4 regions of the Allobosea sp. TWI1241 genome follow, and region 4 is predicted to be linked to each of the others. Evidence: riboswitches for the same ligand, from Rfam matches in the RefSeq annotation. Region 4 holds a riboswitch; each other region holds the start of a gene.
The links. A riboswitch is a leader RNA that binds a small molecule or an ion and turns the genes downstream of it on or off. The one in region 4 is predicted to bind cobalamin.

Region 1 (4,487 bases), on a different contig from region 4:
CGACCAGGCGATGGTCGAGGAAGGGGAAGCGGCCCTCGATGCCATGGGCCATCGCCATGCGGTCGCCCTGGCTGGAGAGGATGTAGCCCGGCAGCAGGAAGCGCGCCTCGAGATATTGCGCCTGGTGCAGCGGATGCCAGCGCGGGAAGGCCTCGGGCAGGCGCGAGGCCATCTCGGCGGCGGCATCGTAGCCGCCGAGCGTGGCGCGCAGGTCGCCGGAGAAGAACAGCTTGGTCGCCGCCGTGCCGTCGAGCCGCGGCCGGTGCGAATAGAGCGGATCGTCGAGCGCATGGCCGCTCGCGCCGAAGAAGGAGGCGAGATAGTCGGCCGATTGCTGCTGCAGCCCCGGCAGATAGGGGTAGAGCTTGCGGAAGAGATGCGGGCGGATGCGCGAGCCCGGCTGGCGCGCGCAGAAGCGGCGCACCCGCGACTCCTTGAAGATGTCGTAGCCGGCGAATACCTCGTCTGCCCCCTCGCCGGTGAGCACGACCTTGAGGCCCTGCTCGCGCACCAGCCCGGCCAGCGCGTAGAGCGGGGCGGGGGCGGTGCGCAGAATCGGCCGCTCGGTATGGCGGATCACCTCGGGGAAGACCGAGGCGATGGTGCCCGGCCCGCAGGCGACGGTGGCGTGGCGGGTGCCGAGCGCGCGGGCCATCTCCAGCTGGAAGGCGCTCTCGTCGTGCTCGGCGCTGTCGAAGGTCACCGAGAAGGTGCGCAGATTGCCCGGCACCATCCGGGCGGCCAGCGCCGAGGTGATCGAGGAATCGAGCCCGCCGGAGAGATAGGCGCCGACCGGCACGTCGGCGCGCATGCGCAGCCGCGTGGCGTCGGTGAGGAGTTCGCGCAGCGCCTCGGCCGCCTCGGCCTCGCTGGTCCAGCGCGAGGGGGCGCCGGCGTCCGGATAGTCCAGGCTCCAATAGGGCCGGGTCGAGACCTCGCCATTCTCGACGATCATCAGGCTGGCCGGCTCCAGCTCGAAGATGTCCACGAAGGCGGTGCGCGGCGCGATCGGCGCCCAGAGGGTGAAGATCTGGTCGAGCGCGACCGGGTCGATGCGGGCGACGACGCCCGGCACCTGCAGCAGCGCCTTGACCTCGGAGGCGAAGTAGAGCGTCCCGCCCTGGCGCGTGTAGAACAGCGGGCGCACGCCCATGCGGTCGCGGGCGATCAGCATGCGCCGGCGACGCGCATCCCAGAGCGCGAAGGCGAAGTCGCCATTGAGCTGCGACAGGCAGGCGTCGCCCATCTCGTCGTAGAGATGCAGGATGACCTCGGTGTCGCTCGCCGTGCGGAAGCGCCGCCCCTTGGCCTTCAGCTGCTCGCGCAGCTCGACGTAATTGAAGATCTCGCCGTTGAAGGCGATGGTCAGCGCGCCGCTCTCGTCGGACATGGGCTGCTGGCCGTCGCCGAGCCCGACGATCGACAGGCGCACATGGCCGAGGCCGACGCCCTCGCCGGTGAAGACGCCGCGCTCGTCCGGGCCGCGATGGGCGATCGCCGCCGCCATCCGTTCGAGGAGCGCCGCCCCGTCACGGGCAGCGCCGACATAGCCGCCAAATCCACACATCTCAGGGTTTGCTTTCGAGCCCGCCAGACCTTGCGTCACCCTAGCCGAGCGGTGCAACCCATATGTTAACGGGCCCGGCCATCGTCGCCTGATGGTAAATGGACCACGCTGCGATTGCGCGAGCGGCGCCTGCCCGGCAGCGGCTCGCGAACCGTCCACAGCCTCCCGCCGCCGCGCAGCGAGCGATTGACAGGGAAGGGGATGGAGATACTAGATATAGGTGTCGATGGTCTCTCGAATCGCAAGATCGGGAGCTAAGAGGGAAGCCGGTGCGAAGCCGGCGCTGCCCCCGCAACTGTCAGCGGCGAGTGTCGAGCCACTATCATGTCACTGAGGCCGCGAGGCCTTGGGAAGACGGGGCCCGACGCGACGACCCGCGAGCCAGGAGACCTGCCAGCGACCTGAGTTTACGTCCTCGGGCGGGGTGTCCCGGTGGTGCGCTGGCAGGTCGCGGGCCTCGATGGGCCGACATGCGCCCTCTCCATGCCTCCGCTCGGCCTTTCCGACCCTCAATCTTGGGGTTGATTGCCGATGTCTCTTTCTCTCGACGCCGAGCGGCCCGCCGCTTCGCCGCCCGCCACCGCCCCGGTGCCGCTTGCCGCACAGGGTGTGCGCGAGCCCGGCTACCAGGTCATCCGCCGCAGCGGCGGGGTGACGCCCTTCGACCCGGCCAAGATCACGCTGGCGCTGACCAAGGCATTCCTCGCGGTCGAGGGGTCCAACGCTGCCGCCTCGCGGCGCATCCACGACGTCGTCGCCGAGCTGACCGAGCAGGTGGTCTCCGGCCTGACCCGCCGGGCCGCCGAGGGCCGCACCTTCCATATCGAGGACGTGCAGGACCAGGTCGAGCTGGCGCTGATGCGCGGCGGGCATCACAAGGTCGCCCGCGCCTATGTGCTCTATCGCGAGGAGCGGGCGCAGGAGCGCGCCAGGGCACAGGCCGAGGCGAAGCCGGCGGCGCAGGCCGCCCCGACGCTGCGCATGACGCTCGCGGACGGCACGCTGGTGCCGCTCGACGTCGCGCGCCTCGACAAGGTGGTGCGCGAGGCCTGCGCCGGGCTGGACGGGGTATCGGCCGAGCCGGTGCTGAGCGAGGCGCGCCGCAACCTCTATGACGGCATCTCGCTCGACGAACTGGCGCTGGCGCCGATCCTCGCGGCGCGGACGCTGATCGAAGCTGAGCCGAACTATGCGAAGGTCTCGGCGCGGCTGCTGCTCGACAAGCTGCGGCGCGAGGCGCTGAGCTTCGTGCACGGCCGGCCCGAGCAGGCGACGCAGGGCGAGATGGCCGGGCGCTATGGCGATTACTTCGCCGGCTATCTCAAGGTCGGTATCGCCAACGAGCTGATCGATCCCGAGCTCGGCCGCTTCGACCTCGCCCGCATCGCGGCGGCGCTGAAGCCGGAGCGCGATCTCCAGTTCGACTATCTCGGCTTCCAGACGCTCTACGACCGCTATTTCCTGCATGTCCGGGGCAATCGCTTCGAGCTGCCGCAGGCCTTCTTCATGCGCGTCGCCATGGGGCTGGCGCTGCGCGAGATCGACCGCGAGGCGCGGGCGATCGAATTCTACGATCTGCTGTCCTCCTTCGATTTCATGGCCTCGACGCCGACGCTGTTCAATTCCGGCACGCTGCGCCCGCAGCTTTCCTCCTGCTTCCTGACCACCGTCGCCGACGATCTCGACGGCATATTCAAGGCGGTGAAGGACAATGCGCTGCTGGCGAAGTATTCCGGCGGGCTCGGCAATGACTGGACGCCGGTCAGGGGCCTCGGCGCCCATATCAAGGGCACCAATGGCGAGAGCCAGGGCGTGGTGCCGTTCCTGAAGGTCGCCAACGACACGGCGATCGCGGTCAACCAGGGCGGCAAGAGGAAGGGCGCGGTCTGCGCCTATCTCGAAACCTGGCATGTCGACATCGAGGAGTTCCTCGACCTCAGGAAGAACACCGGCGACGAGCGCCGCCGCACCCACGACATGAACACGGCGAACTGGATCCCCGACCTGTTCATGCAGCGGGTGGAGGCCGGCGCCGACTGGACGCTGTTCTCGCCCGACGAGGTGCCGGAGCTGCACGACCTCTACGGCAAGCCGTTCAAGGCGGCCTACGAGACCTATGAGGCGAAGGCCGCCGCCGGCCAGGTCAAGGTGTTCAAGCGCATCAAGGCGGTCGATCTCTGGCGCAAGATGCTGACCATGCTGTTCGAGACCGGCCATCCCTGGATCACCTTCAAGGACGCCTGCAATCTGCGCTCGCCGCAGCAGCATGCCGGGGTGGTGCATTCCTCGAATCTCTGCACCGAGATCACGCTGAATACCTCGGCCGACGAGGTCGCGGTCTGCAATCTCGGCTCGGTCAATCTCGCGGCGCATGTGACGGCGGAAGGGCTCGATCAGGCCCGGCTGGCGCGCACCGTGACGACCGCGATGCGGATGCTCGACAATGTCGTCGACATCAACTTCTACACCATCCCCGAGGCGCGCCGCTCGAACCTGCGCCATCGCCCGGTCGGCCTCGGCATCATGGGCTTCCAGGACGCACTCCAGACCCTGCGCTTGCCGACGGCATCCGAAGAGGCAGTGGCCTTCGCCGACACGTCCATGGAGGCGGTGAGCTTCCACGCGATCTCGGCCTCGGTCGATCTCGCCGCCGAACGCGGGCGCTACGCCTCGTTCGAGGGCTCGCTCTGGTCGAAGGGCATCCTGCCGATCGACTCGCTCGACATTCTGGCGGAGGCCCGCGACGGCGATGTCGAGCTGGATCGCTCGGCGACGCTCGACTGGGAGGCCCTGCGCGAGCGGGTGAAGACCATCGGCATGCGCAACTCCAACACGATGGCGATCGCGCCGACCGCGACGATCTCCAACATCGTCGGCGTCTCGCAGTCGATCGAGCCGAGCTACAGCCAGCTCTACGTCA
Region 2 (4,487 bases), on a different contig from region 4:
GGCGGACGGCATCGTGGTCTCCTGCCACGGCGCGCGCAATGCCGACTATGCGCCGGCGACCATCGACGTGCTGCCTTTGATCGCCGATGCGGTGGCGGGGCGCATGACGGTGCTCGCCGACAGCGGCGTCAGGCGCGGCAGCGACGTGGTGAAGTACAAGGCCGCCGGTGCCGAGGCGGTACTGCTCGGCCGGGCGACGCTCTATGGCGCGGCTGCCGCCGGCGAAGCCGGGGCCAGCGACGTGCTCGCAATCCTGCGCGAGGAGATCGACCACTGCCTGGCCTTCTCCGGCCAAGGCCGCTTCGCCGACATCCCGCGCGAACTGATCTGGCGGGCCGAGCAGGGGCGGTGAGGGGGCTGTCGCCGGCGGCGCGAAGCCGGGCTCTGCGCCGGGCCGCGCAAGCGAAAGATCGCCCGCCAGCTCGTCTGGTGTGCGAACGAGCGGCGACCGTCGTGCACGGCCGGGGGATGGCCTCTCGCTACAGCGTCGGGGCGCTGCGCGAGCTCTCGGCCGGCCGGGTGGGCGCCTGCTGGTCCTTGAGGTTCCTGCCGATCAGGTCGCCGCGGAAGCGGATGACATAGGCGGTGACGACGTCGCGGACGCGGTCCTCGGCGAGCCTGCGCACCAGCGCGCGATCGAAGGGGGCACCGGACTCGGTCTCGACGATCTCGGTGGTGATCTTCACCAGCGCGTCGATGTCGTTCTGGCAGAAGATCATCGCCGCCTTGGCGACCACCTCGGCCTTCTCGTCGGTCAGCAGCATGGTCGCGCCTTCCTTGCCGATGCAGCCGAGCGTTTTCGTCCGGATCAGCTCGCGCGTCTTCTCGAGCAGTTCGGCGCGCTCGGCGCGGGCGGTCTTCTCGCGCGTCTCCGCCTCGATGCGCCGGGCTTCCGCCTGGGCCGCGGCGGCGTCCCGCTCGGCCCTTTCCTTGTTGAGCCGCGCCTGGCGCTCGGCGGCGAGACGGTCGGCATTGGCGCGCGCCGCCGCGATCTGGCCGGCGAGGCGGTTGCGGACCGCCCGCTCCAGATCGTTCAGATACGGGCCGGCATAGAAGGCTTGGCCGCCGAAGCCGTAGATCGCGTCATGGGTGGAGATCATCGTCGCGACCGATTGCGAGCAGACGGACAAGGCGCGGGCGATCAGCGGCTGGAAGCTGTCGAACGCGACGGCGCCGTCGAAACCGTCGTCACGGCGCACCACAGAGGTCACGCAGTCCGTCGCGGCCCGGACATAGGGGACATGCTGCTTGCGCTTCTGGGCTTCCGTCTGCGCGAAGGACTGCGCCATGGCTGGTGAGACTGATGCAGCGAGAACCGCCAAAACAAGACGCATACGCATGACCAATCCCCCGAAGCGGGATTGTTTTACCAGTCCTTAACGCTCTGTCGAGTCGGGGCCTGTCCTTGCGTTATGGGCGCGGCTGGGCGGTGTGGAAAAGGCTCGGAAGCGCGGCGCCGGGCCATGGGCGCGATGATCCCGGCGTGGGAGGCAGAGAGGCTCCCGGCGACCGCTCTTCACCTCGTCGCCGCGCTTTCCTTCCGCCGGCGCTGACGCTACAGTCGCCGTCGGAACAGGTTCCGCCTCGAGGCGGATGAAAAGGGAACGCGGTTCGACGCCGCGGCTGCCCCCGCAACTGTGACCGGCGAGCTTCCCTCCACGAAGCCACTGGCGGCGCCTCTCGCGCCGCCGGGAAGGCGGAGACGGTAAGCGCTGACCCGGAAGCCAGGAGACCTGCCCGTTCCTGTCACCTGAGCCCGCGGCACGGGGTGTGCCAGGGTGCGGTCGTCTCCGTGACGGTGACATTCGATGAATGTTGCCGTGCCCGGAGACTGGCGGAGCCCGTTTCCCGTTCTCCCGAGCCCGGCACCGGACGCCCGAAACGCGTCCGGTCGAGCCGTGGAAGGACCGATGTCGATGGGCATCGCGAAGACAGTCGAACCGTCGCGCCGCGCCTTCACAGGCGTGCTTGCCGGCGCCCTGGTGGTCATGGCCGGGCCGGGCGCCGCCCGGCCGGCGGATGCGGCCGGGGCGCAGCGGATCGTGGTGCTCGACGCCGGGATCGCCGGCTACGCCTTCGCGCTGGAGGCGCCGGTCGTCGCCGCCGATCCCCGCTTTCCCGACGCGCGCATCAACCGCCGCACCGGCTTCCCGCCGCTGTGGAACCGGCAGGCCGCGGCACGTAAGGCCGTGGCGCTGCCGGCCGGGGCGGACGGCGTCGATCTCGCGGCGATCCGCGCGGCTGAGCCCGATCTGATCATCGCCGGCGGCCGCAATCCGGGCGGGCTGGCGAGCGCGGGGCGCGCCGCCGATCTCACCGCGATCGCGCCGACACTGGTCGTACCGGCCGACCTGCCGGGCTGGCGCGAGGAACTGGCCTTCGTCGCCGACCTGCTCGGGCGGACGGACAAGGTGCCGGCGCTGATCGCCGCCTTCGAGGCGCGCGCGGCGCAGGTCGCGGGCAAGATCGCGCTGCCGGAGGGCGAGACCGCGCTGCTGCAGGCCAATGCCGGCGGCATCCACGAGGATCCCTTCGCGATTTCTCCCACGAGCGGGCTCGGCCGGACCCTGGCCGGGCTCGGCTTCAGGCTGTTCGATGCCGCTTCCAGGGTGCAGGGCGGGACGCTCGATGCGGACGGGCGCGTGCCGGTGCCGCTGGCGGCGGTGCTCGAGGTCTTCACCGCGCCCAACCTGATCATGGTCTCAAACGGGCCGGTCAGCATGGGCCAGCTCTGCTGCGATCCCGGCTTCCGCCAGCTCGAGGCGGTGATCAGCTACCGGCGCTGGGAGCTCGATGAATCGGCGATACGCCCGGACTATCTCGCGGCGCTGCGCCTGCTCGACATGGTCGAGAGCGCCTTCGCCCGGAAGGGCTGAGCGGGCGCGGGGGCGGAGATGACGAACGTCATATGGTCGCGCAGGGCGCTGCTCGCTGGAGCGGGCGCGCTGCTGCTCGGCGCCGGGCCGCGGCGCGCGCAGGCCGCCGGGGCGTACCCGCTGCGGATCGCGCACAGCGCCGGCGAGACGCTGCTGGCGGCGGCGCCGCAACGCATCGTCGCGGTCGGCTACAGCGACGTCGCGATCTGCGCCGCGCTCGGCGTCAAGCTGGTCGGCGCGATGCGCTACGGCGCCGGGGCTGACGGTCACAATTTCCCCTGGGTCCAGCCGCTTTTGCCGCAGGAGATCGCCTGCGTCCCGGCCGGCCGGGTCGATCTCGACCTGCTCGCCGAGCTGGAGCCCGATCTCATCCTCGCGGCCACGGCCTATCACAGCTATGGCGACCATTATGCGCAGTTGGCGCGGATCGCACCGACGCTGGTCAGCCGCGGCCGCAACCTGCGCGATCCCTATGGCGATCTCACCCGGCTGATCGGCCGGCTCGCCGGGGCGCCGGCGCAGGCGGCGGAGACGCTTGTCGCCCAGACGGATGCCGCGATCGCCGCCTTCGCCGCGCGCCATGCCGGCTGGCGCGGCCGCAGTGTCGCCTATGCGCAGGTCACCGCGACCTCCTTCCATCCCATCGTCGACGAGACCGCCCCGGCGCTCGACCTGTTCCGGCGCATCGGCCTGCGCCCGGTGACGGCGGGGGCAGGGGCGTTCGACTGCAACGGCTCGCATCCGCGCCCGCTGGCCGAACTGCGCGGCATCGGCGGCGCGGGCCTCGCGCTGCTGGCGCCGATCGGCAAGGCGGCCTCGGTGCGGGAGCTGCTGGCGCCGCTGCCTGGTGCCGTGGCGCTGCCGGTCGTCGCCCATGGCCGGGCGCATCTCGTCGATACGCATCTCTACGACGCGCTCGTCGCGCCCAACCCCGCCAACATCCCCTTCATCCTGGCCCGGCTCGACGCGATCCTGGCCGCCACGCCTCGCTCCTGAGCAGAAAGGCTTCGTCATGAGACTGGCTTCATTCCTCGCCGCCGCCACCCTCGCGCTCGGCGCCTCCGGGGCGCTCGCCGCCGGCAAGACGCAGTATCCGCTGACGCTGGAGAATTGCGGCCGGCAGATCACCTTCGACAAGGCGCCGGAAAAGGCGGTCTCCATCGGCCAGAACTCGAGCGAAATCCTGCTTTCGCTCGGCCTCGCCGACCGGCTGGCCGCGACCGCGGTCTGGGTCGGCCCGGTGCTGGAGAACCTCAAGGCGGCCAATGCGGGCGTGCCGCGCATCTCCAACAACCAGCCGAGCTTCGAGGCGGTGGTGAAGACCGATCCCGACCTCGTCGCCGCGCAATTCGTCTTCGACGTCGGGCCCAACGGTGTCGTCGGCAAGCGCGAGCAGTTCGAGGAGCTCGGGATCGCGACCTATATCTCGCCGGGCGACTGTATCGCCAAGGACAATTCCATGCGCGACGGCGCGCGCACGAAGCTGTTTTCGATGGACCTGATCTACCAGGAGATCGCCGAGCTGGCGCAGATCTTCGACGTGCAGGAGCGCGGCGAAGCCTTCATCGCCGAGCTGAAGCAGCGCGAGGCCAAGGCGGTGGCCTCGGTGGC
Region 3 (4,487 bases), on a different contig from region 4:
GAGATCGAGCGGCTCGTAGCCCACCGCCAGCGACACAGCGAGCATCGCCAGAGTGAGGACAGTGAGCGCCGGCAGCAGCACGGCGGGCCGCAGGCCGTCATGGCCGACAGGGGTCATCGTGCGGGCTCCAGGGTTTCGACCAGGTGTTCGATGGCGTCGACGACGCTCGGGCCGGCGCAGGTCCACAGGCGCGAGGGCAGCGTAACCAGCCGCAGGCGGTCCGACAGCCGCGCTATGACGGGATGATGCAGCACCTCATGGGCGAGCGAGGGCGGGCCGTCCGGCGTGTCGTTGAGGATCAGAACCTCGGCCCGGGCGAGCGCCACCGTCTCCAGCGCGATCTGCCCGTAGCTCTCGATGCCGAGCTCGGCGGCGATGTTGACCAGCCCGGCGCGGGTCAGGATCTCGTCGACCAGCGAGCCGCGGCCGACGGCGAACCCGTTCGGCCGCAGCACGATCGCGCGCAGCGGCCGCGCCGGGCGCCTTGCCTCCAGTGCGTCGAGCCGCGCGTCGATCCCGGCGATCAGCGCCTCGCCGCGTGCCTCCTCGTCGAGCAGCGCCGCCATCTCGCGGATCTGGGCGCGCATCTCGGCGAGGTTGCGCGGCACGCCGAACTCATGTGCCGGCCGCCCGACCCGCCGGAGCAGCGAGACCGTCGCGCGGGTGGTGTAGCTGCCGGCGACGACGAGGTCCGGCCGGGCGGCCAGCACCTGCTCGACCAGGCCCTGATTGGCCGGCACGCGGCGCGCCAGCTCCGCCATGTTGGCGTTGCGTGGATCCTGCGAGAGCCAGGTCACGGAGGCGATCGCGCCGGGATCGGCGAGGCGCAGCACCAGCTCGTCCGTGCACATGTTGAGCGAGACGATGCGCGCCGGCCGCGCCGCCGCCGGCGCGACGGCGCAGGCGAACCCCGCCGCCAGGAGCGCGGCGAGGAGGCGACGGCCAAGCCCGGCGCGCGGCCCCCTCATCCGCCGAGCGCCACCTTGAGCCCGGCATAGGCGCCGAGGCCCGGCACCAGGAAGCCGACCGGGTTCTGCCAGCTCTTGTCGAAGAGGTTGTCGACGCGGCCGAAGACGGTGAGCCGGTCGGTCGCCTTGTACTCGGCGGCGAGGTTGACCAGGGTAGCGCCCTTGGCCCGCAGCCGCCTGACCGAGAAGTCGCGGTTCCCGTCGACCCAGGGGCCGACATAGATCACGGTGGCCGACAGGCTCAGCCTGTCGATCGGCGTCCAGCTGACGGTGCCGCTGGCCTTGTGGCGCGGGCGGCGCAGCAGCTCCTGCCGTGCCGTCTCGTCCTTGGCGAGGGTGAAGGTATAGTCGGCCCGAAGCTTCAGCTCCGGCGAGATATCGAGCGCGGCGAAGGCTTCGACGCCCTGCGTCCGCGCCTTGCCGACATTGGCGTAGGACGTGCCGGCCGCGTTGGTGACGATCAGGTTGTCGATGTCGTTGCGGAACCAGGTCGCGCCGACCTGCAGGCGCTTGTCGAGCAGCGGCTGCTCGAAGCCGACATCCCAGCCGCGACTCTCCTCCGGCTTGAGGTTCGGGTTGCCGTAGAAGTTGAAGCCCGGGCGGTAGTCGACGAAGAGCTCGCTCAGCGTCGGCGCCTTGAAGCCTGTGCCGTAGCTCGCCTTCAGCTTGGTCTGCGTCTCCGGCACGATATAGGCCGGCGCGATGCGGTAGGTGGTGTGGCCGCCATAGCTGTCGTCATGGTCGTGGCGGATATTGGCCGCGACGAAGAAGCGATCGGCGAGATTGCCCTGATATTCGAGGAAGGCGGCCTTGTTGCCGTTCGAGGCGGTCAGGGTCGTCGTCTCGATCCGCTCCCGCTCATATTGAAGCCCGCCGGTCAGGACGTGGCCCTTGGCGAGTTCGAGATCGCCGCGCCAGTCCAGCTTGATCCGCTCGCCCAGATTCTCGGTGGGCATGCCGAGATTGCCGAACACCGTCGGCGAGCGGTTGGAGCGATCCTGGCGGGAATAGGAGACGCCGAACCGGCTGACGGCGCGACCCGCCAGCGGATCCCAGACGACCTCGCCGCGGGTGAAGCCCTGCGCGTAGTTGTTGAGCGCGCGCAGACCGGTCGGGCGGCTGGGGAAGCCCGCATCGTAGGGCGAGCGGAACTGGCCGTCGGTGTAGCGGCCGACCCAGTTCAGGCGAACGGTATCGCCGAGCGCCACGCCGAGGCGCGCCGAATAGGAATAGGCGTCATAGGCGTTGGGCCGGACGCGCACGCCGGGCGGCACCAGGCCGGACGGCACGGAATCCGTCGAATCCGAGCGCATATGCGAGACGTTGAAGGCGTAGTCGAAGCGGTCGTCGCCGCCGCTGAACCCGGCCGTCTGGTTGAAGGTGCCGTGCGAGCCGGCCTCGACGCGGGCGGTCATCCGCGGCGGCCCCTCGCCGCGCTTGGTGGTGATCGCGATGACGCCGCCGAGCGCATTGGCGCCGTAGAGCCCGCTCTGCGGCCCGCGCAGCACCTCGATGCGCGCGATGTCGTCGGTCAGCATCGAGCCGAAGTCGAAGGAGCGGTTCGGCGTCGACGGGTCGTTGGCCTCGATGCCGTCGATCAGCACCTTGACGTGGTTGGAGTTGGTGCCGCGCATGAAGACCGAAGTCTGGCCGCCGGGCCCGCCGGTCTGCACGACGTTCAGCCCCGGCACGGTGGCGAGCGCGTCCGGCAGGGTGCGGCGCTGCCGCTGCTCGATCTCGCCGGCGGTGACGACGGTCACGGAGCTCGCCACCTCGCGCGCCGGCGTCGGCGTTCCCGTGGCGCTGACCACGATCTGGTCGAGGGCGATCGCCTCGGCAGGCGCCTGCGCCTGGGCGGCGCCGGCGATCAGCGCCATGGCGAGGGCGAGGCTCGAAATGGAGGAAATCGACGCATGGCGTCGGGCGGCTTGCGGAAGACGGCTCACGATGAGACCTCGGGCGTTGACGTCTGTGGCACGTCACCGCGAACGCGATCTCCCGTTCGCTCCCGTGCAGGAGCAGACAGTCGAGCAGCGATCGAAACACCCCGTCCGAACGTGTTCGCGTGTGACCACGACTGACGGCAGGTCTCCTGGCTCGCGGGTCGCTGCCCCGTCACCGCCTTCCCAGGCCCAAGGTCCCAGTGGCGCGTGGCGACGAGGCTCGCCGCTTACAGTTGCGGGGGCAGCCGCAGCATAGAATGGCGGAGCCATCCGCACTGCGTTCCCTTTTGATCCCCTAAGGGAACCGTCGCGGCCAGGGATAGGGCGAAAATGAGGCAGCGTCAAACGCGGACGGCGCGATCGAACAACGTTGCGGTGGCATCGGCGGACTCAAGCCGTTCTCCTCTGTCGATCGCCCCGCTACGCGCCCCCGGCGGATGAAGCCGGGTCATGCCGGAGCACGCCGGACCGTTACGAGACGCAGCGCCGTCACCTGGTGTCATCGCTCGGCCCGCCCAGTGCAGTGCGCCGCGCCCGCATGGCTCGCCCGGATCGATGCCGCCAGCGCCGGCGGCTATCGCGCCGCCGGCAAGCGGGCCAGATCCGGATCGAACCGGTCGAACGACACGGTCGAGGCGATGCGACGCAGCCCCCACTGCAGAAGCTTGCTGCGATGGAGGACATGAAGCCGGGTCGGCACCAGCCGGCTGCCGAAGCGCAGTTTCGAGGCGTAGGCGGTCTGCCCGCTCTGCAGCGAGACGATCCCGCGCGACAGGCAGAAGCGGACATTCGCCATCCAGCTGACCGCATAGAGATTGTGCTCGCGCGCCAGCGGGTAACGCATGCCCAGGAACTTATCGATGACGCGGCCTGGCTCGATCAGCAGCAGGTTGAAGGCGGCGAGTTCGTCGCCGATCCAGTACAGCGCGAAGACGGCCCTCTCGCCGAGGGCACGCGACACCGCCGCGAAGTAGCCGGGCGGCAGGACTTCCAGCTCGCCGTAATCCAGGCCGCTGCGGCGCCGGGTCGATTCGTACAGCTCCGCGATGAGCTCTTCCAGTCCCGTGATGTCGCTGCGGTGCTCGATCCGGACCGCCTGCGCTCTGGCCAGTTTCCGCCGGATGTCCTTGCGTGTCGCGGCCGACAGCGATGCGAGATAGCCGTCCTCATCGGCATAGGGCAGGTCGAGGATGGCGACCGGAAGGCTGCCGATGCGGGCGAACCCCTCCCGCGAGAGGCACGGCGCGACCAGCGCATCGTCGGCCGGGGCGAGATCCTTGAAGGCGACCAGCTGCGCGCCCTCCGCGGCCGCCTGCCGGCGAAGCGCATCCACGATGGCGCGCATCGCGGTCTCGCGGCGCGGGCCGTCGAGCCACGGCGCGAAGCCGAGATGGCAGCGATCGGCATAGGGCGAGCCTATGCAGATGATCCTGAGCGTCAGCAGGCGCGGAACGTAACGGTACACGGCATCGGCCACACCGCGCAGCCTGCCTTGCAAGGGCGTGTCGAGCCGGTAGTCCAGCCGGAAGAACGGCGCCACGGCGGCGATGCCCTGGGCGTCGGCAATGGCGACGGC
Region 4 (4,487 bases):
GCGGCGGCGGCAGATGGCCGAGCGTCAGTGCCGAAAGCCGGCGCTTGGCCGGCGCAGCCTCGCCGGGGTCGTCGACCACGTAAGGATAGATCACCGGCAGCGTCGCAACCGCGAGCCGGGGCCAGCAACCCGGCGACAGCGCCACCGCCTTGCCCGGAAGCCATTCGGTGGTGCCGTGCGTGCCGAGATGGATCAGCGCATCGGCCCGCCATTGCCGGCGCAGCGCCAGATAGAAAGCGAGATAGCCATGGCAGGGCGGCGCGTCGGGATCGTGATAGCGCGCCTTGCGATCGGGCGAGGCGTCGCGCGGCGGCTGCAGGGCGATGCAGACCCTGCCGAAATGCGCGGCCCGGAAGCGGAAGGCGCCGCCTTCGCAGGAAGGGTCGCTCTCCGGCGCGCCATGGCTGGCGAGCAGCGCGGCGCGTGCCTCGGACGGGATGCCGGCGAGCCAGTCGCGATAGGCGTCGAGCGGCAGGGCGAGATCGGCCGGTCCCTCGGTCAGCGCCCGCATCAGCGCTGCGCCGTCCGCGTCCGGAGCCGGTATGTCGTAGCCGGCCTCGGCCAGCAGCTCCCGGATCGCCAGTGCGCTTGCCGGCGTATCGAGCCCGACCGCGAAGCCGGCCCGGCCGCCGCGGGCGGGATAATCCGACATCACCAGCGCGAGGCGCCGGTCGCGGGCGGGCTTGCGGGCGAGCGCGACCCAGCCATTGGCGAGATCGGCCAGCGCGGCGATGCCGGCCTCGTCCGGTGCGAAGCGGCGCAGCGGCAGGCCGGTCGCGGCATCGGTCAGCTCCTGCTTGAAGGCGACGGGAATCGCGCCGAGCCGCCCGTCGAACTCCGGCAGGGCGGCCTGCATGGCGAGGTCGGTGGCCGAGAGCCCCCGGGACGAGGCGGCCCAGGCCTCGCGAGGGCTGCCGACCGGCACGGCCTGCAGGATCGGGCAATCGGCGCGGTCGAGCACGAAATCGGCGCCGCCGCGAGCGGAAAAGGCGGTGGTGGCGACGATCAGCGCCGGCTTGCGCGCGGCGATCAGCGCGGAAAGCGCGGCGATGACGGCCGGGTCCTTCAGGCTGGTCAGCGCCAGCGGCAGGGCTGCGAGCCCGCGTGCGGCCAGCGCCTGCGCCATGGCCTCGACCATCGCCGTGTCGCCGGCGGCGACGCCGGAGCGATAGGCGAGGATCGGAACGAGGGGCCTGTCGGCCGGCAAGGCGGCGAGCGCCTCGGGCCATGGCAGGGGCGCGCCGGCCGGGCCGATGGCGAAGAGGCCGGGAAGCGGAACGGGATCGAGATCGCAAGCCTCCGGCGATGCCTCATCCCCCTGCTCCAGGTGATGGGCCGGCGAAGCCGCGGCGGAGGAACGGGCGCTGCGTCCTGCGAGATAGGCCTCCAGCCGCGCCAGCAGGCGGTCCATGTTCTGCGTGCCGCCGCCGGCGTGGAAATGGCCGAGCAGGGCGTCGGCGAGGACCTTCGGCACCGTGCCGTAGCCGGCGAGGCGGTCGTCGTCGCGATCGTCGCCCGGCAGCACGGCCAGCGGCACGCCGGCCGCCTTGCAGGCGGCCGAGATCTGCTCGATTCCGTAGCGCAGATAGTCGAGCCCGCCGAGGCAGCGCAGCAGCACGAAGCGCGAGCGGGTCAGCGTCGCCTCGATCAGCAGGTCGATGGAGAGCGGATGCTTCAGCCGCCGCAGCGGCACGAGGCGCAGCGAGGCCGCGCCCGGCCGGGCCGCAGCAGCGGCCGCCAGCGCCGAGAGGTCGCTGTCGCTGAAGGAGAGCACCACGACGTCCGCCGGGGGCAGGGCGAGGTCGACGGCATCCTCGCCGTCGTCGAGCCTGACCTCGCTGGTCGGGAGAAGGTGCATGGTCAGGGCCTCGCGGCCGGTTTTCACAGATCGGGAGGGACCGCCATGCCGGCGGTCCCCGACACGCGTCGCCCCCGAAAGAGGGCGTCTATAGCATCATCCCCGCAGGGCCGCTTCCACCGCGGCGCGGTCGAAACCCTTGAGCCCGATCACCACCAGGCGGCCGTCGCGCGCCTCGTCGGCGCCCCAGGGCCGGTCGTAATGATGGCCGACGCGGCGGCCGACGCCCTGCACGACGAGGCGCATCGGCTTGCCGGGGATGGCGGCGAAGCCCTTCACCCGCAGCACGCCCTCGGCCTCCGCCGCCCGGGCGATGCGGGCGGTCAGTTCCTCCGGCGTCGCGGCCGGCGGCAGGGGCAGGGCGACGCTATCGAAATCGTCATGGTCGTGATCCTCGCCTTCGCCGTGATGCGAGGGGCGGCCGGCGAGATCGGCTTCCGCCGCCGCGCCCAGCCCGATGATCAGCGCCGGCTCGACCTTGCCATGGGCGGTCTCGACGATCTTGATCGCCTTGGGCAGATGCGCGGCGATTTCGGCCTTGACCTTCTCGCGCCCGGCGGCGTCGATCAGGTCGCTCTTGTTGAGCAGGATCAGGTCGGCGCAGAGGATCTGGTCCTCGAACACCTCCTCCAGCGGGTTGTCGTGATCGACCGCCTGGTCCTTGGCGGCCTGGGCCTTCAGCGCCTCCGGATCGTCGGCGAACTGGCCCTCGGCGACCGCGGGGCCGTCGACCACGGCGATCACCCCGTCGACGGTGACGCGAGCGCGGATCGCGGGCCAGTTGAAGGCGCTGACCAGCGGCTTCGGCAGGGCGAGGCCCGAAGTCTCGATCAGGATGTGCTGCGGCGGGTTCGGGCGGTCGAGCAGCTTTTCCAGCGCCGGCACGAAATCGTCGGCGACCGTGCAGCAGATGCAGCCGTTCGGCAGCTCGACGATGTCCTCGGCGGTGCAGCCTTCGATGCCGCAGCCGGCGATGAACGAGCCGTCGAAGCCGAGATCGCCGAACTCGTTGACCAGCACGGCGAGGCGCTTGCCGCCGGCATTCTCCAGAAGATGGCGCACCAGCGTGGTCTTTCCGGCCCCGAGGAAGCCGGTGACGATGGTGCAGGGCACCTTGCCGAGGGAGGTCTGGGAGGCGGTGGTCATGCTGCGAAATCCTTGATCTGGCCCGATGGGCAGGGGCGCCTTGCAAAAGGCGTCGGTCAGATGAAAAGCGGGAGGAATTGGCGGGCGGTCCGGTGCGCGCGCCGGCTCCTGAGCGGCGGCACGCGCGCCACCACGCCCTTGCGGATGCAGACCGGCCGCTCGCGCCAGGGCACGATGCCGTCCTGGCTCGCCGCATAGCGCAAGGCGGCGTCGGCGATGTCCTCGACATGCTCGGCGCGGTCGAGATCGCCGATCACATAGGTCCACTTGCCTTCCGCCACGAGCGCGACCGTGCAGGGCCGCTTGCAGACGGAGAGGCATTCGACCGGCACGACGGGAATCCCGCTGCCGGCGAGGCGCTCGTCGAGGCTTTGCGCCAGCGCGATGCCGGGCTGGTCGTAGCCCTCGGCGAGGTCGGGCCGCGGGCGCCGGCAGGTCGTGCAGACATGCAGGGTGCAGCCGGCGGGCGTGACGGCCGCTGGGGCGGTGAGGTCGGTCATGGGCGTGAGGTCGCTGCGGGCGCGCTGGCCGCTCACCGGGCCGGATGCGGCGCGATGACGCGCGCCGTCGGCCGCAAGGCGGCATGCGTTCGGGTGGCGACGGCCGTCATGGTCATGATCGTTTCTCCCGGCCACCCCACCGGCAGCCTGTTGGCGACATCGAGCGACGGCAGGTCTCCTGGCTCGCGGGTCGCCGGTCTGCGCCGCCTTCCCGGTCCCCCCGGTGGCCGCTGGCGCAAACCTCGCCGCTTACAGTTGCGGGGGCAGCCGCGGCGTTTCACCGCGTTCCCTTTTCACCTCGTCTCCGAGGCACCGTCGCGGATGAACATTAGCCACAGCCGGCAGGCTGTGCAATGCAGCGACCGCCGCGGCCAAGGGTCGCCAGACGCGGAGAGCGCACCCGATGATCCCGAGAAGCCTCACCCTCGTCCTCGGCGGAGCCCGTTCCGGCAAGAGCCGCCATGCCGAAGCGCTGGTCGAGGCCTTCCCGGCGCCCTGGACCTATGTCGCCACGGCGCAGGCCTATGACGACGAGATGCGCCGCCGCATCGCCGAGCACCGCGCCCGCCGCCCGGCCGGCTGGCGGACGGTCGAGGCACCGCTGGCCCTGCCGGAGGCGTTGCGGAACGTGAACCCCGGCCAGCCCGTGCTGGTCGACTGCCTGACGCTCTGGCTGACCAATCTCATCCTCGGCGAGCGTGACGTGGCGGTCGCGACCGGCGAACTGCTCGCCGCCTGCCGCCAGGTCGAGGCGCCGCTTGTCCTGGTGTCCAACGAGGTCGGGCTCGGCATCGTGCCGGAGAACGCGCTCGCCCGCCGTTTCCGCGACGAGGCCGGCCGGCTGCACCAGCGCCTTGCCGCGCAGGCCGACAGCGTGGTCTTCATGGTCGCCGGATTGCCGATGACGGTGAAGTGACGGGAGACGGGCGATGACGATCGCAGCCGAGGAGGCCGCGCGCCACAAGGCGAAGATGGAAAAGCGC

Region 1: another riboswitch for cobalamin. It lies ahead of ABE438_RS10640 (ribonucleoside-diphosphate reductase subunit alpha); the one in region 4 lies ahead of ABE438_RS10840 (DUF1636 domain-containing protein).
Region 2: another riboswitch for cobalamin. It lies ahead of ABE438_RS16230 (ABC transporter substrate-binding protein); the one in region 4 lies ahead of ABE438_RS10840 (DUF1636 domain-containing protein).
Region 3: another riboswitch for cobalamin. It lies ahead of ABE438_RS18120 (TonB-dependent receptor plug domain-containing protein); the one in region 4 lies ahead of ABE438_RS10840 (DUF1636 domain-containing protein).

Annotation. Positions count from the first base shown of each region.
Region 1 is NZ_JBDJKW010000006.1:234,348-238,834, reverse strand. It holds gene asnB (asparagine synthase (glutamine-hydrolyzing)) at 1-1,567, opposite strand, end outside; cobalamin riboswitch at 1,778-1,979, shown strand; gene ABE438_RS10640 (ribonucleoside-diphosphate reductase subunit alpha) at 2,099-4,487, shown strand, end outside.
Region 2 is NZ_JBDJKW010000013.1:81,230-85,716, forward strand. It holds gene ABE438_RS16220 (alpha-hydroxy acid oxidase) at 1-352, shown strand, start outside; gene ABE438_RS16225 (hypothetical protein) at 480-1,289, opposite strand; cobalamin riboswitch at 1,558-1,755, shown strand; gene ABE438_RS16230 (ABC transporter substrate-binding protein) at 1,917-2,876, shown strand; gene ABE438_RS16235 (ABC transporter substrate-binding protein) at 2,895-3,872, shown strand; gene ABE438_RS16240 (ABC transporter substrate-binding protein) at 3,895-4,487, shown strand, end outside.
Region 3 is NZ_JBDJKW010000017.1:75,365-79,851, reverse strand. It holds gene ABE438_RS18130 (FecCD family ABC transporter permease) at 1-117, opposite strand, end outside; gene ABE438_RS18125 (ABC transporter substrate-binding protein) at 114-968, opposite strand; gene ABE438_RS18120 (TonB-dependent receptor plug domain-containing protein) at 965-2,914, opposite strand; cobalamin riboswitch at 3,034-3,235, opposite strand; gene ABE438_RS18115 (GNAT family N-acetyltransferase) at 3,486-4,487, opposite strand, start outside.
Region 4 is NZ_JBDJKW010000007.1:11,938-16,424, forward strand. It holds gene cobN (cobaltochelatase subunit CobN) at 1-1,858, opposite strand, end outside; gene cobW (cobalamin biosynthesis protein CobW) at 1,955-3,004, opposite strand; gene ABE438_RS10840 (DUF1636 domain-containing protein) at 3,061-3,504, opposite strand; cobalamin riboswitch at 3,655-3,836, opposite strand; gene cobU (bifunctional adenosylcobinamide kinase/adenosylcobinamide-phosphate guanylyltransferase) at 3,908-4,420, shown strand; gene cobO (cob(I)yrinic acid a,c-diamide adenosyltransferase) at 4,434-4,487, shown strand, end outside.